Regions from separate parts of the Rhizobium sp. 62_C5_N11_2 genome, predicted to be linked through region 4. Evidence: riboswitches for the same ligand, from Rfam matches in the RefSeq annotation. Region 4 holds a riboswitch; each other region holds the start of a gene.
What was found. A riboswitch is a leader RNA that binds a small molecule or an ion and turns the genes downstream of it on or off. The one in region 4 is predicted to bind thiamine pyrophosphate.
Positions count from the first base shown of each region.

Region 1 (4,946 bases), on a different contig from region 4:
GTTCCGAACTTGTTGCGGAGGAAACCGGGCAGCCTCGTATGCTCGACGGTCGGCACATCGCGGATCGCCACCGTATCGCCGACTTTGAATTCGAAGTTCACGCCGACGTCGCGCTTGGGGCTGTCGCCTTCGACTAGATATTGCACGACGCGCCGGTCGATCGCCTCATCGCCGGCCTCGTGCAGCGGCTTCGACGGCTCGTTGTAATATTCCTCCGTCAGCGCATCGAGCTCTTCTGCCGTGATATAGCCGTTGTCGATGAAGTATCCCGATATTCCGCCGAGCCACTTCTCGTAATAGCGAAACCTGAAATAATCGAAGGGATTGAGGGACTCCGCCCCTTTCCTGAGGTCCGCCCAGGTCCAGATGGTCTTGAACGTCGATGGCGTCTCGGGAAGCGGAAGCTGCGGCGACAGCGCCATCATCGCCGTATGGATGCCGAAGATCCTGGTTTCCCAGACATCGACGAAAACGCGCGTTTCGGTGCTCACGGGCCCCAGCCCCTCAAGGCCGCCAAGATAATGCTGAAGTTTCATGGGATCGTTCCTTTATGGTGAATGATGACGATGACGCTCAGGCGGTCGCGGATTTCTTGCCCGCCAGAAGCTGGGTTCCGATTTCCGAGAGCAGGCCGAAGACGCCGCCGAGCAGCATGGCGGCCATGGCGACGAGGGTCGGATGATTGAGACCTGAGGTGACGATCGTCGTGTCCGTCGCCGCGCTGGTGCCGACGAGAGAAGCGAAGCCGAAGACGATCGCCGGCGGAAAGTTCAAGATCGGGATGGCCGAGGCCAGGATCATTGCTGAGGTGCCGGCGCCGACCAGGATCGCCGCAAAGATCGGGTGGGCCGGGCCATACTGGATGATCAGCAGCGTGATCGAGGCGATGCCGATGCCGGTCCAGTTGGAAACGATCGATTTGACCAGACCCTGGTTTCCGCCGCCGCAGGCGAAGAACGACGCCCAGGCGATGAAGGTGACCCACACGGGAACGGGAAATATCGTCGCGGTGATATAGGTGTCGATGGCGCCGAGCACACCGAGGCTGATCATTGCGGCAACGAGCGGGGGCATGGGTCTGTCTCCTTGTTGAGGGGTTGGGCGGATGCGCATCAGGATGCCAGCGCGCGCTGCTGGCTGAGGCAGCTCATGAAGCCGTCTCGAAGCATCGCGTCGTCGAGGTTCCTGCCGATGAAGACGATTTCGTTGAGCCGCTTTTCCGATGGCCCCCAGGCCTTTCCGGGGCGTCCTTCAAGCGTCATGTGCACGCCGTGAAAGACATAGCGGCGCTGCTCGCCGTGGAGATTCAGCACGCCCTTCATGCGGAAGAGGTCCGTGCCGATCTCCTGAGCCAGGCGATTGAGCCAGACGTTCAGCGCCGCTGGATCGAGCGGGCCGAAGTCCTGGATCGCCACGCAACCGATGCTCTGGTCGTGCTCGTGTTCATGGTCCTTGAGAATATCGGGGTCGATAGACAGGATGTTCTTGAGGTCGAAGGCGCCGACGTCGAGCACCGCGGAGAGCTCGACCTTGCAATCCCTCGTCCGGATGATCCGGGCAAGCGGATTGATCCCGCGCAATTGCTGCTCGGTGGCGGCAAGGTCCTCGGCGCTCTCCAGGTCGATCTTGTTGAGCAGCAGCACGTCGGCAAAGCTGATCTGCTCCCTCGCCTCGTCCTGAGAGAGCTGTTGCTTCATATGGCGGGCATCGACGACGGTCACGATCGCATCAAGCTGCAGCCGCCTGGCGAGCGTTTCGTCGAGCAGGAAGGACTGGATAACCGGCGCCGGATCGGCAAGACCCGAAGTCTCGATGATGATGCGGTCGATTGGCCGTCCGGAGCGCAGCAGTTCGCCGATCGCGGCGATGAGATCGCCCCTGACAGTGCAGCAGATGCAGCCATTGTTCAGCTCGATGACCTCGTCCGCCGTCGGCACCACGAGCTTTCCATCGATGCCGACCTCCCCATATTCGTTGACGATCACCGCTACGCTCTCGTTTTCGATTGAGGTGAGCAGGTGATTGAGAAGCGTGGTCTTGCCGGTCCCGAGAAACCCGGTCAGAATTGTCGTCGCAAGCTTTGCCATGCCTCATCCCCTTGCCGTCCGAGCACGCCTCCGCCGTCTCGGCCAAATGACCGGGCTGAAAAGGCGGCTCCGCTGCTGTTTGCTGGTCTGATTACGCCGGAAGCGCCGATCAGACGAGGAGAATTACACTTGCAATACCGTCACGAGGCAAGAGACCTGATGTTTCATATTCGGCCAAATAAACCGCAGATTCTGCCAAAATGATGAGCTTTTTGATTTTTGATTAAAAACTGATCATACCGTCTAATTATTGATCTTATTGCCCCTTTCCCGATCATTGACAGGATGGGCATGAAAAACAGTCTGGTTTGCGCAGCTTTGGCGAGGGACGCCATGCGCAAGTTGGCTTTTCGAGGGCATTCTATTGTCGCCGGCGAAAGTGGTGCCGCTAGGGGTGGTCGGGTGACAGCGGATGGGCACCGAGCCGTTGGCGACTGCTTTGCGTTCCTGGAGGTTCTGGCGGGGAATTGGGCCGGCGCTGAGCATGCCACATTCGCTAAACTCCATGAAGCCAGTCAGCCCAGCGGCGCGATGAACAGAACTCAAGCGGTCGGGATATGGGTTCTGAATGGTGCCCTAAGGGCTTGACGGAGCGGCATTTCTCACAATAGCTTAGCCCTATTCACCAGGGGGGTCCCGCCAAGGGGCTGAGATACTGCTGGTCGGATCGGCTTTGGCCGCCCGAGGCGCAGTGACCCGTTGAACCTGATCCAGTTCATACTGGCGTAGGGACGGTGCGGGCGCTGCGGCAGCGAGGGCGGGTATCCGTCCTTCGGAATCCACGGCGTTTTTTCATCATTCCAACACTGGAACTGGGTCTCCAAACGTCAAAACTTGGAGCCTCGAACCATGAATATTGCAGCCACCAAACTCACTCCGGTCGTCACCACAGGTCCGCTTCCCGCCTCCGCGAAAGTCCTGAAAGCAGGCACCATTCATCCGGATATCCGCGTACCGATGCGTCAGATCGCATTGCATCCGACCTCTGGCGAACCGCCGGTCACTGTCTACGATTCTTCCGGTCCCTACACAGCAGAAGGCGCTGCAATCCGCATCGATGCAGGCTTGCCACGCATGCGCGAAAGCTGGGTTCTTGCTCGCGGCGATGTGGAATCCTATGCCGGCCGCATCGTCAGGCCGGAGGATAACGGCTTTGTTTCCGGCGACCGGCTGACGCCGGAATTCCCCGTTCGCAACCAGCCTTTCAAGGCGAAGGCGGGGAGGGCCGTTACCCAGCTCGCCTATGCGCGGGCCGGCATCGTAACGCCGGAGATGGAATTCATCGCCATTCGCGAAAACCTCGGCCGAGAGGCGGCCAAGGATGCTCTCATCCGCGACGGCGAAAGTTTTGGGGCCCATATCCCTGACTATGTCACGCCCGAATTCGTCCGCCAGGAAATCGCTGCCGGTCGGGCAATCATTCCCGCCAATATCAACCACCCGGAACTGGAGCCGATGATCATCGGTCGCAATTTTCTGGTAAAGATCAATGCCAATATCGGCAATTCGGCTGTCACCTCGTCGATGGAGGAGGAAGTCGAAAAGATGGTCTGGGCCATCCGCTGGGGCGCCGATACGGTCATGGACCTGTCGACAGGCCGAAACATCCACAATATCCGCGAATGGATCATCCGCAATTCGCCGGTGCCGATCGGTACAGTGCCACTCTACCAGGCACTCGAAAAGGTGAACGGCATTGCCGAGGACCTCACCTGGGAGGTCTATCGCGATACGCTGATCGAACAGGCCGAGCAGGGCGTCGACTATTTCACCATCCATGCCGGCGTGCGGCTCGCCTATATCCCGCTGACCGTCAATCGCGTCACCGGCATCGTTTCCCGCGGCGGCTCGATCATGGCCAAGTGGTGTCTGCACCACCACAGGGAGAGTTTTCTCTACGAGCATTTCGAGGAGATCTGCGACATCTGCCGCGCTTACGACGTTTCCTTCTCGCTCGGTGATGGCCTGCGCCCGGGATCGATCGCTGATGCCAATGATGCGGCGCAGTTCGCGGAACTGGAAACGCTCGGCGAGTTAACGAAAATCGCCTGGGCGAAGGATTGCCAGGTGATGATCGAAGGTCCCGGCCATGTGCCGATGCACAAGATCAAGGAAAACATGGACAAGCAGCTTGCGGTCTGCGGCGAGGCGCCCTTTTATACGCTCGGACCGTTAACCACCGATATCGCGCCGGGCTACGACCACATCACGTCCGGCATCGGGGCTGCGATGATCGGCTGGTTCGGTACCGCCATGCTCTGCTACGTGACGCCCAAGGAACATCTCGGCCTGCCGGACCGCAACGACGTCAAGGTGGGCGTCATCACCTATAAGATCGCGGCGCATGCCGCCGATCTCGCCAAGGGCCATCCGGCGGCGCAGGTGCGCGACGATGCGCTGTCGCGCGCCCGTTTCGAGTTCCGATGGGAGGACCAGTTCAACCTCTCTCTCGATCCGGAAACCGCCCGTTCCTTCCACGACGAAACGCTGCCGAAGGAGGCGCATAAGGTGGCGCATTTCTGCTCCATGTGCGGCCCGAAATTCTGCTCCATGCGGATTTCGCACGATATCCGCGCCGAAGCGCAGAGGGAGGGGTTGGAAGCCATGGCCGCCAAATATCGCGATGGCGGCGATCTTTACATGCCGGTCGAAAACCTTCCGGGTAACGCATAGTGTCTGCGTTTCTCGTCAAGGGGGCCGGCGTTGCCGGCCTGGCGGCGGCCCATGAACTCGTCAAGCGGGGCTTTTCGGTTGAGGTGATCGAGAAGGCCGGCGCGGAGGGGCTTGGCGCCTCGCATTTTGCTGGAGGAATGCTGGCACCCTATTGCGAACGGGAGGCGGCCGAAGAGGTTGTCCTGA
Region 1 is NZ_JBPWPW010000002.1:635,249-640,194, forward strand. Features, by position in the region: gene nthB (nitrile hydratase subunit beta) at 1-536, opposite strand, end outside; gene AB8B31_RS26600 (DUF1097 domain-containing protein) at 574-1,074, opposite strand; gene AB8B31_RS26605 (CobW family GTP-binding protein) at 1,113-2,087, opposite strand; TPP riboswitch at 2,705-2,837, shown strand; gene thiC (phosphomethylpyrimidine synthase ThiC) at 2,937-4,760, shown strand; gene thiO (glycine oxidase ThiO) at 4,760-4,946, shown strand, end outside.
Region 1: linked by a shared signal. The riboswitch ahead of thiC (phosphomethylpyrimidine synthase ThiC) and the one ahead of AB8B31_RS32110 (phosphomethylpyrimidine synthase ThiC) in region 4 are both predicted to bind thiamine pyrophosphate.

Region 2 (4,946 bases), on a different contig from region 4:
CGCGCTGCGTGAGGGTCTCGATCTCGCTGCTGATGCCGAAATCGGCAACGCCGTTGGACACCAGCGTTCCGGCGCTGGTATCGGTGAAGGGAAGAATCTCGACATCGAGCCCGGCATCGGCATAGAAGCCCTTCGCCTTGGCGACATAGATGCCGATATGGTTGGTGTTGGGTGTCCAGTCGAGCGCGATGCGAACCTTTGCGGGCGCCGATTGGGCGAGGGCGGTACGGCCGGCGAGGCTTGCCGCGATGGCGGCGAAGATCGTCTGGCGACGGGTGAGAAGCAGCATGGTGACCTCCTCAGGTCTCTAGAGCATGATGCCGAAAAGTGTGAGCGGTTTTCGGACGACATCATGCTCTAACTCTTTAAATCAGAACAGGATTCAGATTTGAGGCCGACTGGCCTAAAATCATCCTGTTCTAGCGGATGAAGCAGGGTTTGCAGGATTTCGGTTTCGATCGCCTGGGCCGCCGGCGAGCCGAGATCGGCAATGCTTCTCGGGCGGGGCAGGGGAACGCGGAATTCGCGGATGATACGCGCCGGACGGGCCGAAAGCACGTAGATCCGGTCGGAGAGGAACACGGCCTCGCGAACATCATGGGTGATCAGCAGCGCCGTCCAACGGTGTTCGGTCCACATGCCCTGCAGCCATTCCTGGATCTGCGTGCGCGTCAGCGCGTCGAGCGCGCCGAAAGGCTCGTCGAGCAGCAGCATGTCCTGGGTCTGGACGACGGTGCGCAGCAGCGCGGCGCGCTGGCGCATGCCGCCTGACAGTTCGGAGGGATAGTGGTGTTCGAAGCCGGCAAGGCCGAAGCTCTCGAACAGCGGCGCGACGGCGGCGCGGGCCGCGCGGCGGCTCATGCCTTTCACCTCGAGACCGAGTGCCGCATTGTCGATGATCCGGCGCCAGGGCATCAGCGCATCGCGTTGCGGCATGAAGGCGAAGGAATGCGGCGCCTGTTCCAGCGGCACGCCCTTAAAAAGCATGGTGCCGGCATCGGGGCGCAGTGCCTGGGTCAGCAGTCGCAGCACCGTCGATTTTCCGGAGCCGGACGGGCCGACGATCGAAACGAACTCGCCGTCTGCGACGGCGAGCGAAATATCGCCGAGCACCTTCATGCCGTCGAAGGACTTCGAGATATTGTGCAGTTCAACCATTGTATCGCTCATCGGCGCCGCTCCGCGGTTGGCTGCCAGGGCATGACGAGGCGCTGGATCAATAGCGTCGCTCCGAAGAGGCAGAGTGTCAGAACGGCGCTGATGACGACGGCGGCGAGCACGAGATCGGGACGGAAATTGTTCTTGGCGTTGAGGATATAGATGCCGAGGCCGCGGGCGGCGCCGGCATATTCGGCAAAGATCGCGCCGACGACAGCATAGGTGATCGAGATCCGCAGGCCGGCGAAGAAATAGGGCAGCGAGGAGGGAAGCCGTGCCAGGCGGAAAATGCGCCAGCGGCTCGCCTTCATCGAATTCAGCAATTCGGCGATGTCGCGGTCAGTCGATTCATAGCCCTGCAGCAAGGCGACGAGCAGCGGGAAGAAGGTGACGAGCGCCACCAGCAGGATCTTCGGCAACAGGCCGAAGCCGAACCAGAGGACGACGAGGGGCGCGATCGCCACCAGCGGCAGGGTCTGGCTGGCGATGAAGATCGGCAGCAATGCCCGGCGCATGAAGGGCACGAAATCCATGAGGATCGAGGCGGCGAAGGCGAAGGCCAGCGACAGCGCGAAACCTCCGAGTGTCGCGCCGAGCGTCGGCCAGGTGTTTGATATCAGCGCCTCGCGGTTCAGCCAGCCCTGGATGACGATGCGCGAAGGCGCCGGCAGGATGGAAGCTTTGATACCGGAAAGATCGACATAGAGTTCCCATGCCGCCAAAAAGACGCAGCCGGCCAGCAAGGCGGGTATGCCCCGGTAGAGAGCGGCGCGGAGCGCGGCAAGGCGCGAAGCCGATGGTTGTGGCAGTGTCATCAGCGTTCGATTTCAGGCTTTCGTCGGGCTATTGGCAGACGCCGTGATGTCGAGGGTAACATGTCCCTCGGGGTCGCCGAAGCGATAGAAGGCCTCACGAATGGTTGCGAAGACGGCACCGGCATCGCCAGAAAGCCTGGTGCAGAAATTCTTGGCACGGTCGAAGGTGCCAGAGCGCTTCAGGAAGTCGATGCAGCCATAAATCTCGTCCATATGGGTACCGGTTCCCATGACGTAGAGCGAGAATTGCGCAGCGGTCGGCTGGCCGGTCTCGGTGGTGGTTTCAACGGCGGCAAGTGCGGCTGTCATACGCTCGGCAAGCGGCTCCGCCTGACCGAGGGAGGGGTTGACGCCGCAGATGGCGTCGTCAGGCTCGCCGGGGCAGCCGCGTGAAACGGCGGCTGACAGGACGCAATGCTCGCCGGTCTTTGCGGCGGCGACGAAAAGATCGTGCATGGCGGCGAAGAGAATGTCAGGCGGGCCGACCAGCAGTGTGGAGATGTCATCGGTCTCGATGCGCAGCCGGTCGCGATAGGGGTCGAGCGCCTTGACGGCATCAAGAATGATGCCGACGAAATTGCCGGACATCGGATAGAGTGACACCTGTGCGCCTGAGAACATCTGAACCTCGCTCCGCTGGCATTACCCAGATCAGCTTTGAAGGGTCCAGAGGCTTGCACCTCACATCTCAGCCCCGGCGATACGGAGCTCCCCTGTTATTTGCGCGGAAACTATCACCGGGGTTTCCTCCCCGCAACAGCAAAATTGCGAACCCGTCTGCGCGGTCGGGATGGACCTGATGCGACGGGAAACACCCGGACGGAGGTCCTGTCCGGGTGTTCCCAATGGTTCCGTACCTGCCGGGAACGGAACCGGAGCTCTCTGCCTCAGGCGGCTAGCGCATAACCCCGAAAATCGGAATCGATTTTCGGAAAGGATTATGCGCAGATTCAAAGTAATAGAGCGTCCTTAGCGCGTCCGAAAAGACGCGCGGCGCTCTGTGTCGGTATAGGGACGATCGCTGCGGGCAGTGACGAGCGCCTGCGTCCACCATTCCAGCCTCGCCATCATCCGATCGAGCAAACGCATTGCGTCGGCGGGATTGTCGAGCCGCCCGTCTGTGTCGAAGCGGTTCCAAGGTGCGGCAAAGCTGACCGAATCGCGGATCGTCACGGCGTGGAGTTCGGCAAAGACGAGCCGCAGTTGTTCGACGGCGCGCAGGCCGCCAGATATGCCGCCATAGGAAACGAAGGCGACCGGCTTGCCCTGCCAGGGCTCGAAGAAGAAATCGATGATCGACTTCAACGAGGCGGTGAAGCTGTGATTGTATTCCGGCGTGACGATGATGAAGGCGTCGGCCATGCCAAGCCGTCCGGCGAGCCTGTCGATTTCGGGGTGCGTCATGTCACGGTTGGCCGGCAGCGCGAAATCCAGCGGGTCGATGATGTCGATATCAAATTGCGGGAAGCGGACGAGCTCCTGCGTCAGCCATTTGACCACCCGGTCGCAGATGCGGCCCTCTCTCGTGCTCCCATAGATGACAGCCAGCCTGGTGGGTGTTTTCACGCGTCGCTCCTTGTTGCGATTGGACTTTACGATTGCAGGAGCCAAGGTTATAAAACCTCAACTAATATTGAGGTCAAGAGGTGATGGATACAATTCCTGCGGCGCCGCTCGGCAAGCTCCTGACGGTCGGTGAAGTGGCAGAGCGCAGCGGCCTGGCCGTCTCGGCGCTGCATTTTTACGAGACCAAGGGGCTGATCTCGAGCATCCGCTCCCGCGGCAACCAGCGGCGCTATGGCCGCGATGTGCTGCGCCGGCTCGGCATCATCAAGGTGGCGCAGCGTGTTGGCATTCCGCTTTCGGAAATCCAGGCGGCGTTCGAGTCCCTGCCGCAGGGACGCACGCCGACCGTCGCCGACTGGCAGACGCTGTCGGCGCGCTGGAAGGATGATCTCGACGCGCGAATCAGGCGGCTTAGCCTGCTGCGCGACCGTCTGACAGGTTGCATCGGCTGCGGCTGCCTGTCGATCGAAAGCTGTCCGTTGCGCAATCCCTGCGACCGGCTCGGCAGGGAGGGGCCAGGCGCGCGGCTTCTGGAGACCGAAAACTAAAAGGCTGGAACTTCTTGGGAAGAGCAGTTTCCGGGGTGAGACCAAGTCTCTCCCGGGAAAGATCGATGCGCGCCTTTCTTTCGGTCGGCGTGCTCATATGTTAAGGGCGAGTGACGCAACCGGCGGCACTGTCCGCGAGGAGGACGGCTTCGTGTTTCATCCCAGACTGTTCGAAAATCGCAATGTGGTCGTGACCGGCGCCGGTCGCGGCATCGGCCTTGAAGTGGCCCGGCAGTTCCTGGACTGCGGCGCGAAAGTAATCGTCCATACCGGGCGCAAGCCGGGACGCGACCTCCCGGATTTCCTGCTGACGGCTGAATCTGAAAGACGGGCGCTGCTGCTGCATGCCGATTTCTCCGCAGTCGGTGGGGCAGCGCAATTTGCTGAAGATGCTCTCGCCTTCTTCGACAGGGTCGATGTGCTTGTCAACAATGCCGGTACCATGCTTGGCCGTTTTCCCGCTGCCACGCTCACCGACGCAGAATATGAGGCGGTCGTGCGGCTCAACCAGACATCGGTGGTGGCGCTGACACGCGCGCTGCTGCCGGCATTGAAGGCGGCTGAAGGCGCTGCCATCGTCAACACGGTTTCGATTTCGGCGCTGACCGGCGGCAGCCCCGGCTCCTCGATCTATTCGGCTTCGAAAGCCTTCGTTGCGACCTATTCCAAGGCGCTTGCCCGTGAGCTTGCACCGGACGGAATCCGCGTCAATTGCGTGTCACCGGGAACGATCGAGACGGAATTCCATGAGCGCTATTCCTCCCGCGAAAAGCTGGAACAGACGAGAAAATCCATCCCCCTGCAGCGGCTCGGCACGGCGGAGGACTGCGCTCCCGCCTATCTGTTCCTGGCGGCTCCC
Region 2 is NZ_JBPWPW010000001.1:4,057,504-4,062,449, reverse strand. Features, by position in the region: gene AB8B31_RS19980 (ABC transporter substrate-binding protein) at 1-289, opposite strand, end outside; gene AB8B31_RS19975 (ABC transporter ATP-binding protein) at 358-1,170, opposite strand; gene AB8B31_RS19970 (ABC transporter permease) at 1,167-1,973, opposite strand; gene AB8B31_RS19965 (YkoF family thiamine/hydroxymethylpyrimidine-binding protein) at 1,986-2,594, opposite strand; TPP riboswitch at 2,585-2,698, opposite strand; gene AB8B31_RS19960 (NADPH-dependent FMN reductase) at 2,943-3,539, opposite strand; gene soxR (redox-sensitive transcriptional activator SoxR) at 3,623-4,087, shown strand; gene AB8B31_RS19950 (SDR family NAD(P)-dependent oxidoreductase) at 4,239-4,946, shown strand, end outside.
Region 2: linked by a shared signal. The riboswitch ahead of AB8B31_RS19965 (YkoF family thiamine/hydroxymethylpyrimidine-binding protein) and the one ahead of AB8B31_RS32110 (phosphomethylpyrimidine synthase ThiC) in region 4 are both predicted to bind thiamine pyrophosphate.

Region 3 (4,946 bases), on a different contig from region 4:
GGCTACTTCACGGCAGTGGGCTGGAGTTCGTCGAGGGCCGGCTTCAGCCCTTTCAGCGAGAAACGGATATTGACGTCCTGGCCGTTCATCAGCCGCACCAGCCCTTCAGCACTAGAGCCTTTCTTCAGCGCCGCGGCCGTCTTCGTATCCAGCGCCTGCTGCGCCCAGCATCCGGACTGGTTGCAATTGCGATAGTCGAGTTTGGCGACCGGCTTACCATCGGCTTTGATTGACAGGCCGGAGGGCAGGAAGACGTTGAGCGGCAGAAGGGCGGTCAGCATCAGCCGCGGCTTGCCCTTGTCGCCCTTGCCCTTTTCGCCCTTGCCCTGGGAACCGGCCGGCGAAGCTGCGATCGCCAACGTCAGGATATTGATGGGTTTGCCGTCTTTGGTGACTTGCGCGACCTGGGCGACTTCGCAGGCCTCAGCGCCTGCCGAACCGGTGCAGCGATAATACCAGTCGTCGAATTTCTGGGATTTCATGGTCGGCGCCGGTTGAGCGGGCGCCTGCACCTGTTCCGGTCCTTGATCGGCCGGAACAGGTGATTGCGAAGAAGCCGGGTTGGCACAAGCAATGAATATCAAAACAGGGGCGATAGTCGGACGAGTCCGCTTCATGCCGATTCTCAAAAATTTTCTCATTGAAAATACAACTTCAGGAAGATTTTATTCGCGTGTAAAGCCGTATCGCTACAATCCGTCATTTAGTCAACCTAAGCGTGTCAGCACGGTAAAGTTTCCGTTAGATATTTACTTCACGTTCTGGGAGATTAAGTCTTGCCTTGGCTGAGACTCGCCCTCAACGAATTCGCCAAGAGATTTCAACGCTCGAATAAAACCGATTGGCGAGGACCATGAGACGACGCGCAACTTACGCGAAGCTGTCCACCTGCCCGTTTGCATTGAAAATTCGACAGATGAACGGATAGGGTGAATAATTCCGCACTATCCACACTGCTGCGAAGTCTTGAAAAGATGAGCCTCGTTCCTTCGAAGAAAAGAGCCGCTCCGGCATCTGCGTTTTTCTCGATGCTCCTCACAAATACAGAGATGTATTTTAGAAATTCATTGCACCCACGGTTGCTACTGTTATTCTTCTCGAAAAGGAGAGGACAGCCGCATGGCAAAACGGCAACGACGAGGGCAGCCCGGAACAGAACCCGCAGACGACATTCGGGAAAACCTGGTCAAGACACGAATCGGCGGCGATCTCTCGTCCTTATGAAGGGCAATCCAGACCCATAAATCATCCATAGCCATCGTCGCGCCGCATCGGTCGCATGATTGTCATTTTCGAGGTGACATCAGGCCCGTTCTCTGCGAAAAAGAGCGCGATGAGAGACAGGGGCGTTCGTCGAAAGACGGGCTGAGAAGCACCCTTCGAACCTGAACCGGATAATGCCGGCGGAGGGAGTCGCTCGGGGTCGCGGCTTAGCCCGCACGAACCGCCCCGTGCCCGCCCCCGCCTGAAAGGGGCCATATGCAGACCAGGACCACACCAGGAGCGATGCTGAAGGCGATGCGGGAAAAGCCGCCGCTCGTTCAGTGCATCACCAATTACGTCGCCATGAACATTGCCGCAAATGTTCTGCTTGCATCCGGCGCCTCGCCCGCCATGGTGCACGCCGCTGAGGAAGCCGGCGAATTCGCCGGGATCGCCAGCGCGCTGACAATCAATATCGGCACGCTGTCGACGCAATGGATCGACGGCATGCAGGCGGCGGCGAAGGCCGCGACATCAGCCGGCAAGCCCTGGGTGCTCGATCCGGTCGCGCATTATGCGACGGCTTTCCGCCGCAACGCGGTCGCCGACCTCCTGGCGCTGCGTCCGACCATCATCCGCGGCAACGCCTCCGAAATCATCGCCCTGGCTGGCGGAGAGAGCCGCGGCCAGGGCGTCGACAGCCGCGACCCGGTCGAACAGGCGGAAGGTTCTGCGCGATGGCTGGCTGAGCGTCAGCGGGCGGTCGTCGCCGTCACCGGTGCGGTGGATTTCGTCACCGACGGCGAGAAGGCCGTGCGCATCGAAGGCGGATCGGCGCTGATGCCGCAAGTCACCGCGCTCGGTTGCTCGCTCACCTGCCTCGTCGGCGCCTTTGCCGCGACGGCACCCGAAGACATCTTCGGCGCGACGGTTGCGACACTAGCAACCTTCGCCATCGCCGGCGAAGAGGCCGCACTTGGGGCGGCCGGCCCCGGTTCATTCTCATGGCGTTTCCTCGATGCGTTAGCTGCGCTCGACCCCGAAACGCTTGACGCCAGGGCGAGGATATCGGCGGCATGAAAGCTTTCGACCTTTCGCTCTATCTCGTCCTCGACCCCGATCTGTGCGCCGGGATCGGCATGGTCGAAACGGCGCGACTTGCCGTTGCCGGCGGCGCGACCATGGTGCAACTGCGTGACAAACATGCCGCCACCATCGGGATGATCGAGACCGGCCGCGCCTTGAAACAGGCATTGGAGGGGACCGGCGCCCTGCTCATCGTCAACGACGATGTCGAGGCGGCAATCGCCATCGGCGCCGACGGTCTGCATATCGGCCAGGAAGACATGGATGCACACAAAGCGCGGACGATGATCGGCCCCGACATGATCCTTGGCCTCTCGGTCGAGACCGCGCCGCTCGCCGCCGCCGTTGATCCTGGTCTGGTCGATTATACCGGCGTCGGACCGGTGTTTGCGACACCGACCAAGGCCGACCACAAGCAGCCGATCGGTTTTGACGGTCTTGCCAAGCTGGTGAAGGCCTCGCCGGTGCCATCGGTCGCGATCGGCGGGCTCAAGGCGGATCATGTCGCCCAAGTCTTCGCCGCGGGCGCGAAAGGGCTTGCCGTCGTTTCCGCCATCTGCGGCACGCCAGACCCTGAAGCTGCCACGCGCCGCATCGCCGCAGAAATCCGAAAGGCCCGTGCATGATCCGCAACGTTCTCTCGATCGCCGGCTCCGATCCCTCCGGTGGCGCCGGCATCCAGGCCGATCTCAAGGCCTTTTCCGCCCGCGGCGTCTACGGCATGGCGGTGCTGACCGCGTTGACGGCGCAGAACACGCAAGGTGTCAGCGGTGTGCATCTGGTGCCGCCGCAATTCGTCGCCGACCAGATCAATGCCGTCTTTGCCGATGTCCGCGTCGATGCCGTCAAGATCGGCATGATCGCCAATGCCGGCATCGCCGACGCCGTTGCCGGTGCGCTGACTGACCACCGCGACATTCCGATCGTCATCGATCCTGTCATGATCGCCAAGGGTGGAGCCGCCCTGCTCGCGCCTGAAGCGGTCGACGTGCTGACCCATCGGCTGCTGCCGCTTGCCACGCTGCTGACCCCGAACCTGCCCGAAGCCGCCGCGCTGCTGCACCAGCCGGTCGCGACAAATCGCGCTGACATGGCGGCGCAGGCCGAACGCCTGCGCGCGCTTGGCCCGGCCGCAGTGCTGGTCAAGGGCGGCCATCTCGACAGCGACGAGAGCCCTGACGTGCTTGCCACCGCCGCCGGCCTGCACTGGTTCGAAGCCAGGCGCGTGCCGACCAAGAACACCCACGGCACCGGCTGCACGCTCTCCAGCGCCCTGGCGGCCGAGCTCGCCAAGGGCGCCTCGGCGCGGGAGGCGGTCGCCATCGCGAAGGAATACCTTGCCGGCGCGGTCGCGGCTGCCGGACACCTCACCGTCGGCTCCGGCCACGGTCCGGTGCAGCATTTTCATGCGCTCTGGAAAGACGATATATAAGCACTCGCTCAGCGAACATGCCGCCAATCGAAAACGGCCCGGCCTCCCGGGCCTTTTTTCGTTCGGCACCTACTTTGCGTTGAAACCGCAGCGACCGCGGCGGGGCGTCCCTTTCTCTCGTTGAAAAACCTTGTTGACAAGCCCTGCCAGATGGCCAAATCTATGACACTAAAAGGGGATACATTCCGCAATAACGGAATAACTGGAGGAGTGACAGGTGCCAGACCTGCTTGTGAGCCTGTATTCCACTGAGCTCGCCGACCTGAGACAGAAGGCCGGCGATGTCGGCGTCTCCATCCGCCCGGCCCTCCCCCCGGAACTGCATCTTATCGTCAGCTGGGTTCGCGAACAGTTCAGCGAGAACTGGGCAAGCGAAGTCACAGTCTCATTCTCCCGTCAGCCCGTTGCCTGCCTGATCGCCGTCGACGGCGGCAAGCTGCTGGGCTTTGCCTGCTATGACACGACGGCGCGCGGCTTCTTCGGCCCGACCGGCGTCGACCCCGAAGCGCGTGGCAGGGGCATCGGGCTCGCCCTCTTTTCCGCCTGCCTTCAGGCCATGAAGACGCTCGGTCACGCCTATGCCTTCATCGGCGATGCCGGCCCGGTCGATTTCTACGCCAAGACGGCAGGCGCAATCGTCATCCCCGCCCCCGACAAGGGCATCTACGAAGGCATGCTGAGAAGCACGCCGAAATGACCATCTGATCCGGAGTTACAGAATTGTCCTCGACCCCGCTCGCCCTTTTCGTCGGCCTCCCGAATCCCACTATTTCCGATGATGAATTCGCCCTCTTTCGCGAAACCAATCCGCTCGGCCTGTTCGTCGGCCGGCGCAATCAGCGCGAGCCGGAACAGACGAAGCGGCTGATCGACCGCTTCCGCGAGGCCGTCGGCCGCGACGACGCGCCCGTCTTCACCGACCAGGAAGGCGGCCGCGTTCAGCATCTCGATGCCGGCCCCTGGCCGCTCTTCCGCAGTTTCGGCCAGTTTGCCGAACTTGCGCGCCGCGATTTCGATCTCGGCAAAAAAGCACTGCGCCTTTCCTCCCAGGCCATGGGCGCGATGATGACGGAACTCGGCCTTTCCAGCGGCTGCTCGCCCGTTCTCGACCTCGTCTTCGAGACGACGAGTGCGGTCATCGGCGCCCGCTCCTTCGGCCCAGATCCCGATTTCATCGCTGCCCTCGGCCGCGAGGTGGTCGATGGCCTGCTCGAGACCGGCAACA
Region 3 is NZ_JBPWPW010000003.1:340,866-345,811, reverse strand. Features, by position in the region: gene AB8B31_RS30715 (invasion associated locus B family protein) at 3-641, opposite strand; TPP riboswitch at 1,333-1,429, shown strand; gene thiM (hydroxyethylthiazole kinase) at 1,480-2,283, shown strand; gene thiE (thiamine phosphate synthase) at 2,280-2,915, shown strand; gene thiD (bifunctional hydroxymethylpyrimidine kinase/phosphomethylpyrimidine kinase) at 2,912-3,721, shown strand; gene AB8B31_RS30695 (GNAT family N-acetyltransferase) at 3,939-4,418, shown strand; gene AB8B31_RS30690 (glycoside hydrolase family 3 N-terminal domain-containing protein) at 4,442-4,946, shown strand, end outside.
Region 3: linked by a shared signal. The riboswitch ahead of thiM (hydroxyethylthiazole kinase) and the one ahead of AB8B31_RS32110 (phosphomethylpyrimidine synthase ThiC) in region 4 are both predicted to bind thiamine pyrophosphate.

Region 4 (4,946 bases):
CCAGCGGCACGGCGCCATGCGCGATGCGGCCGGCATTGATGGCAAACGCGAAGGCCTCGGCCATGGCGGCGGGATCACCCGCGCCGGCAACGGCGGTGTTCAGAAGAACGGCATCATAGCCGTATTCCATGACGGCGGCGGCATGAGATGGGCGGCCGATGCCGGCATCAACGATGAGCGGCACATCCGGAAAATGTGCTCGGAATGCCCGCAGCGCCATCGGGTTCACCGCTCCCATGGCAGAGCCGATCGGCGCGCACCAAGGCATCAGGACGCGGCAGCCGGCGTCCAGCAGCCTTTCGGCGACGACAAGATCGTCGGTCGTATAGGGGAAGACGTGAAAGCCCTCGCCGGTCAGGATGCGTGCCGCCTCGACGAGGCCGAAAACATCGGGCTGCAGCGTATCGTGATGGCCGATCACTTCGAGCTTGATCCAGTCGGTGCGGAAAACATCGCGCGCCATCTTCGCCGTCAGCACAGCCTCCTGCACGCTGTGGCATCCGGCCGTGTTGGGAAGCACGCGCACATCAAGCTCGCGGATCAGCTCAAAGAAGGCGCCGCCCGCCTTGCCGCCGACGGCCTCGCGCCGAAGCGAAACAGTTACAATTTCGGTCTTCGATCGTCTCACTGCTTCCGCAAGCACGGCCGGAGACGGGTAGCGGGCGGTGCCAAGCAGCAGCCGGGAATGGACCTCGACGCTGTAAAGTTTCAGCATCTTAGCCTCCTTGCATCGGTGAGAGAATTTCAATGCGGTCGCGCTCGCCAAGCATGAAATCGACGCGATCCTCGCGGTGTACCAGTTCGCCGTTCACCGCGGTTGCGAGCCACCCGCCTTCGTAGTCCAGAGCGAGAAGCAGATCTGCGAGCGTCGCGGCCGCGACCTGTTGTTCCTCGCCATTGATGATGAAGGTCATGGCGCCCTCCTTTCCGTTTGTTCTGTTAGAAGAAGCCGCGCCACCTCTCCGGCCATGGCCGGCGCCAGCAAAAAGCCATGGCGATAGAGGCCGTTGACATGGAGGGTGTGTTTCTCCTGCGTCACGCGCGGTAGATTATCGGGATAAGCGGGCCGCACGCCTGCGCCTGTTTCCGTGACGCGTGCCTCGCCGAAGGCGGGATGCATCGCATAGGCAGCATTCAGCAACTCCATCAGCGAACGCGCGGTAATCGGCCCCGCATCGTCACTTTCGATCATCGTCGCACCGACCATGAAGCAGTTCTTTTCGCGCGGCACGATATAGATCGGGTGGCGCGGATGCAGCAGGCGGACGGGGCGAGAAAGGCTGACCTCGCGCGTTTCGACGCAGAGCATCTCGCCTCGAACACCACGCAATTCGGGCAGTTGGCCAATCTGGGCGGCACCGGTGCAGTCGATCACCCGGTCATAATGGGCAACGTTCGCATTGCCCGTGACGCCGAACACGAGAAGCACGCGGGCGTTCTCCAGTCCTGCCGCAAGTCCCGAGAGCGCCTGCCGTGGATCGAGGTGCGCTTCCTGCCGGAAGAACAACGCCCTGCGGAAGCGGCCGGCGAGATCAGGCTCCAGAGCTGCGATCGCCGCCTCGTCCAGCCATTCCCATCCGCTTGTGCGGCGGGAAAAGCGGTCCAGCTCGGCGGTATCTCGCCCACCCGCGACCACCAGCGTTCCTCGGCGTTTGACGTGGCCGGGCAATGCTGCCTCCCACCAATCGGCGGCATTACGACCGAGCGTCAGCACCGGTTCCTCCGCACTTTCCCGTTCGCACCACGGGGCGAGCATGCCGCCGGCAAGGCCGGAGGCGCCGCCCCCGACCTTGTCGGCCAGCTCCGTAAGGGTGACGCGGAAGCCTTGGCGATAAAGCTGCCAGGCCACGGTGAGGCCGGCAACGCCGGCCCCCTTGACAAGAACGCGCATGGTCATCCTCCAATCGGTATTTTAGCGGCCTCTACGACCGACATGTAAAGTTCGCCGCCCTGTCGGTATTTCGCCGCCATCGCGTCCAGCCCCTCCTTCTGCGCCTCGGCGCGGATGTTGTGCGATATGCGCATCGAGCAGAAATGCGCCACCTTGTGCGCTTCCTTCGGCAAGGTCTCGTCACGGTAGCTGCGGGCGGTGTCGGGATGGGAGGAATCATAGACGACGAAAGGCGGCTCGCCGGCGGTCGGATGGACGCTGATTCCGCGCATCGGCACGCGGACATGACTGTGGATAACTCCCGGTATGGATCTTCCGCGACACTGGCAGCGGGCCGGTGGTGACGGTTGGGGTGAAGTTTTTTGCGGCAATGTCATAGTTTGAGGCTCCAAATTGAAAGTTGGAGACCCAGTCAGCCGGAATGATGAAAAGACGCCGGCATGGATTCCACGCGTGAATCCGAAGCCTTGGAGCGCTTGCACCGTCCCTACGCCAGTATGAACTGGATCAGGTTCAACGGGTCACTGCGCCACAACAAGCAACACCTTATTGTTCAGCAGTATCTCAGCCCCTTGCCGGGCCCCCCTGGTGAATGCCGCCATGAAAGACCGGAGCTGCCCTTCTGTCAAGCAAGGCCTAATGCATATTTTTCTTGCTCGTCAAGCATGACGGCTTCCCGTCTAAAATCGCCGTTGAAACCGGAAGTCTCCGTGCCTCCGCTAATTGCATTTCACAAGCGCGATATGCGCGCCGCAATAGGAACCTAACTGGCGGATATTCGCCACCTCCACCGAGGCGAGAAATGCCGGGCCCGCCCGTTCCTTAAGACAGGTTCCTTCGGCCCGCGAAGGTGCTTAGCTTTGTCGATTGCGCAGGCTCTCAGTGCGCGAGCGCTTCCGCCACCCGAATCCCACCGGCTGGATCCGAATCGACCCCACAAGCAGCGCGATCACGCCGTCCCCGACGATCCATTATGCGATCTTCGTCCAAAACGTGAGCTCCATAGCAACAAGCCGGAGCGCTGGCCTCGAAATCGCGCCGTGCCACGACGTAGGAACGTCCTGAGCGGAAGCGGATGTCGACTGTCCTCTAGAGCCAATATCGGTTTCTCGGGGGAAGCTTCATGCGGTCGAGGCCTCATTTTTTTGGATATGGTACGCGCGTTGTACTATCGTGGCGGGAAATCCGGAGAGGGGCATGCAATATGGCCAAAGGTTGGTGCTGTGAGCAGCACCTCGGCTGATCATCGGGGCTGCCGCAGTAGGCGCTTCGGGCGGTATAGCCATTGCAGACTTCGAAATTCCTGAACTGCTAATCGCCGCGCTGTTTGAGGGCGTTATCATTGGCATGGCCGTTGAGCAGTTCCTAGCTACGATGAGCAAACAGGCTTGGCGGGAGAAAAACAGATGGCGCTCGGAGGAAACGCGCTGGAATGAGCGTGCCGTACTCGGACCCTGGCTTAAGACACCAGCTGCGGAGCCATTACGGCCGGTCGACGCCGCGGATCAACTCCGTATCGTGATGCGCTCGAAGTTCACCATCCAGCCATTGCTGAACAAGAGGGGAGCCCGGGTAGGTTTCGCATTCGTAACGTGAGCACTAATTTCAAGCTGAGGCTGAACATCAATGATCAAGCGATGACGCGGAACGTTGCATCAGGACAGTGGTTACGCTGGTTCGCTGCCAAGGCGGTTGGTTCATCTGCTGGTTCTTAGCTCTCTACCGGTCGACTTTCTCCGCTGCTTCAAGCGAAAATTCGGCGCGCAATACCGCCTTCTGTGCTCGCGAAAAATCGGCGGCGGCTTGTTCTGCCCGCTCTTGCGCGGCGCACCGGGCGTCTTTGCGCTGCGCAAGCGATCGGCCGGCATCGGCTTCATGGCTGCGCAATACGGATTGTCGCATCAACGCGTCCTGAAGCTTGGCGGCGGAGATAACGCCGCTCTTGCGCAATTCGTCGACGATAGGATTGCCTGCGGCCCGGCTTGCTGCCATGTCGAGCGCTTCGGAGGCTTTCGCTTCCCGCTCCCGCGCGTTTTCGGCGTCCGCCCGCGCCTCGGAGAGGCTGCGGGAAAGATTGTCCGCCCGCAGGCTGCGGATCTCCAGTAACTGCCTGAGAGACTTCAGCGCCTTCATATCAGCCGCTCAGGCACCGTTGTTCGTCGTCAGGATTTCCAGCTGGCCGCCCTTGATGACCTTGATGCTGTCGGCTTCCTGCCGGCTCAGCACGTCTTCGACGGCCTTGGTGAAGACGGAGGGGCCGCGCACCAGCACCAAGCCGCTGGCGGGATCTTCACGCAGTGCATCGTCCGGCAGTAGCGGGAACAGCGCGCGAATGGCGTTTTGCTCGGTCTTCCAGCTGCGGTCGCCGCGATCGAGGACAACGGTGGAGACCTCCTGCTTAGGCGCGATGATGATGCGGCTGCCGTCATAGGCGACGAAGAGATTGCTGGCATCGCCAAGCTTGACGAAGGCCTTGGCTCCGCTTTCTCGGACGGACCAGTGCTCGACCTTGCCGCTCAGCGTCCCGACTGTCGTGACCGGGATGCCAGACATGAAGGACAGCGTCTGGACGACATCGCCAAGCGGCAGGGAGACGACATCCAGGCGCACCTCCCGCTCGCCGGCGCCGGCTGATGGAGGAAAGGAGACCAGCAGTCCGATAGCGGCCATGTAAACAAAACGCGCAAACATCTGAGTTTACCTCACGATCCGGATGCCGCCCGACAACTAATGAACGAAGGAAATCAGGGGGCTGCGAAATCCAGTCTGTTAATAATTATCTGATCTACTGTTGCAGATCATCGGTCCGCTGGGAACAGGACGGATATCCATTTCGCGCAATTGTTGTACATATCGCGAATTAATAACTTTTTAACATAAGCTGTTGAATTCGATCCGGAATTCTGCAAGATTTTGGCCGCCAAAACCATGCAAGGAGTTCAAGACATGGCTACCAGCACTAGTACTTCGACACTCGATGCGGGTATCGGCTCGGCGATTTCCGCCTTCAAGTCGGCCCAGAACGAAGCGACCGCGCAGAGCCTGCAGGTTGCAA
Region 4 is NZ_JBPWPW010000004.1:77,815-82,760, reverse strand. Features, by position in the region: gene AB8B31_RS32125 (thiazole synthase) at 1-715, opposite strand, end outside; gene thiS (sulfur carrier protein ThiS) at 717-914, opposite strand; gene thiO (glycine oxidase ThiO) at 911-1,891, opposite strand; partial or broken gene AB8B31_RS32110 (phosphomethylpyrimidine synthase ThiC) at 1,894-2,106, opposite strand; TPP riboswitch at 2,358-2,488, opposite strand; partial or broken gene AB8B31_RS32105 (DUF2726 domain-containing protein) at 3,131-3,466, shown strand; gene AB8B31_RS32100 (hypothetical protein) at 3,611-4,024, opposite strand; gene AB8B31_RS32095 (hypothetical protein) at 4,034-4,582, opposite strand; gene AB8B31_RS32090 (hypothetical protein) at 4,838-4,946, shown strand, end outside.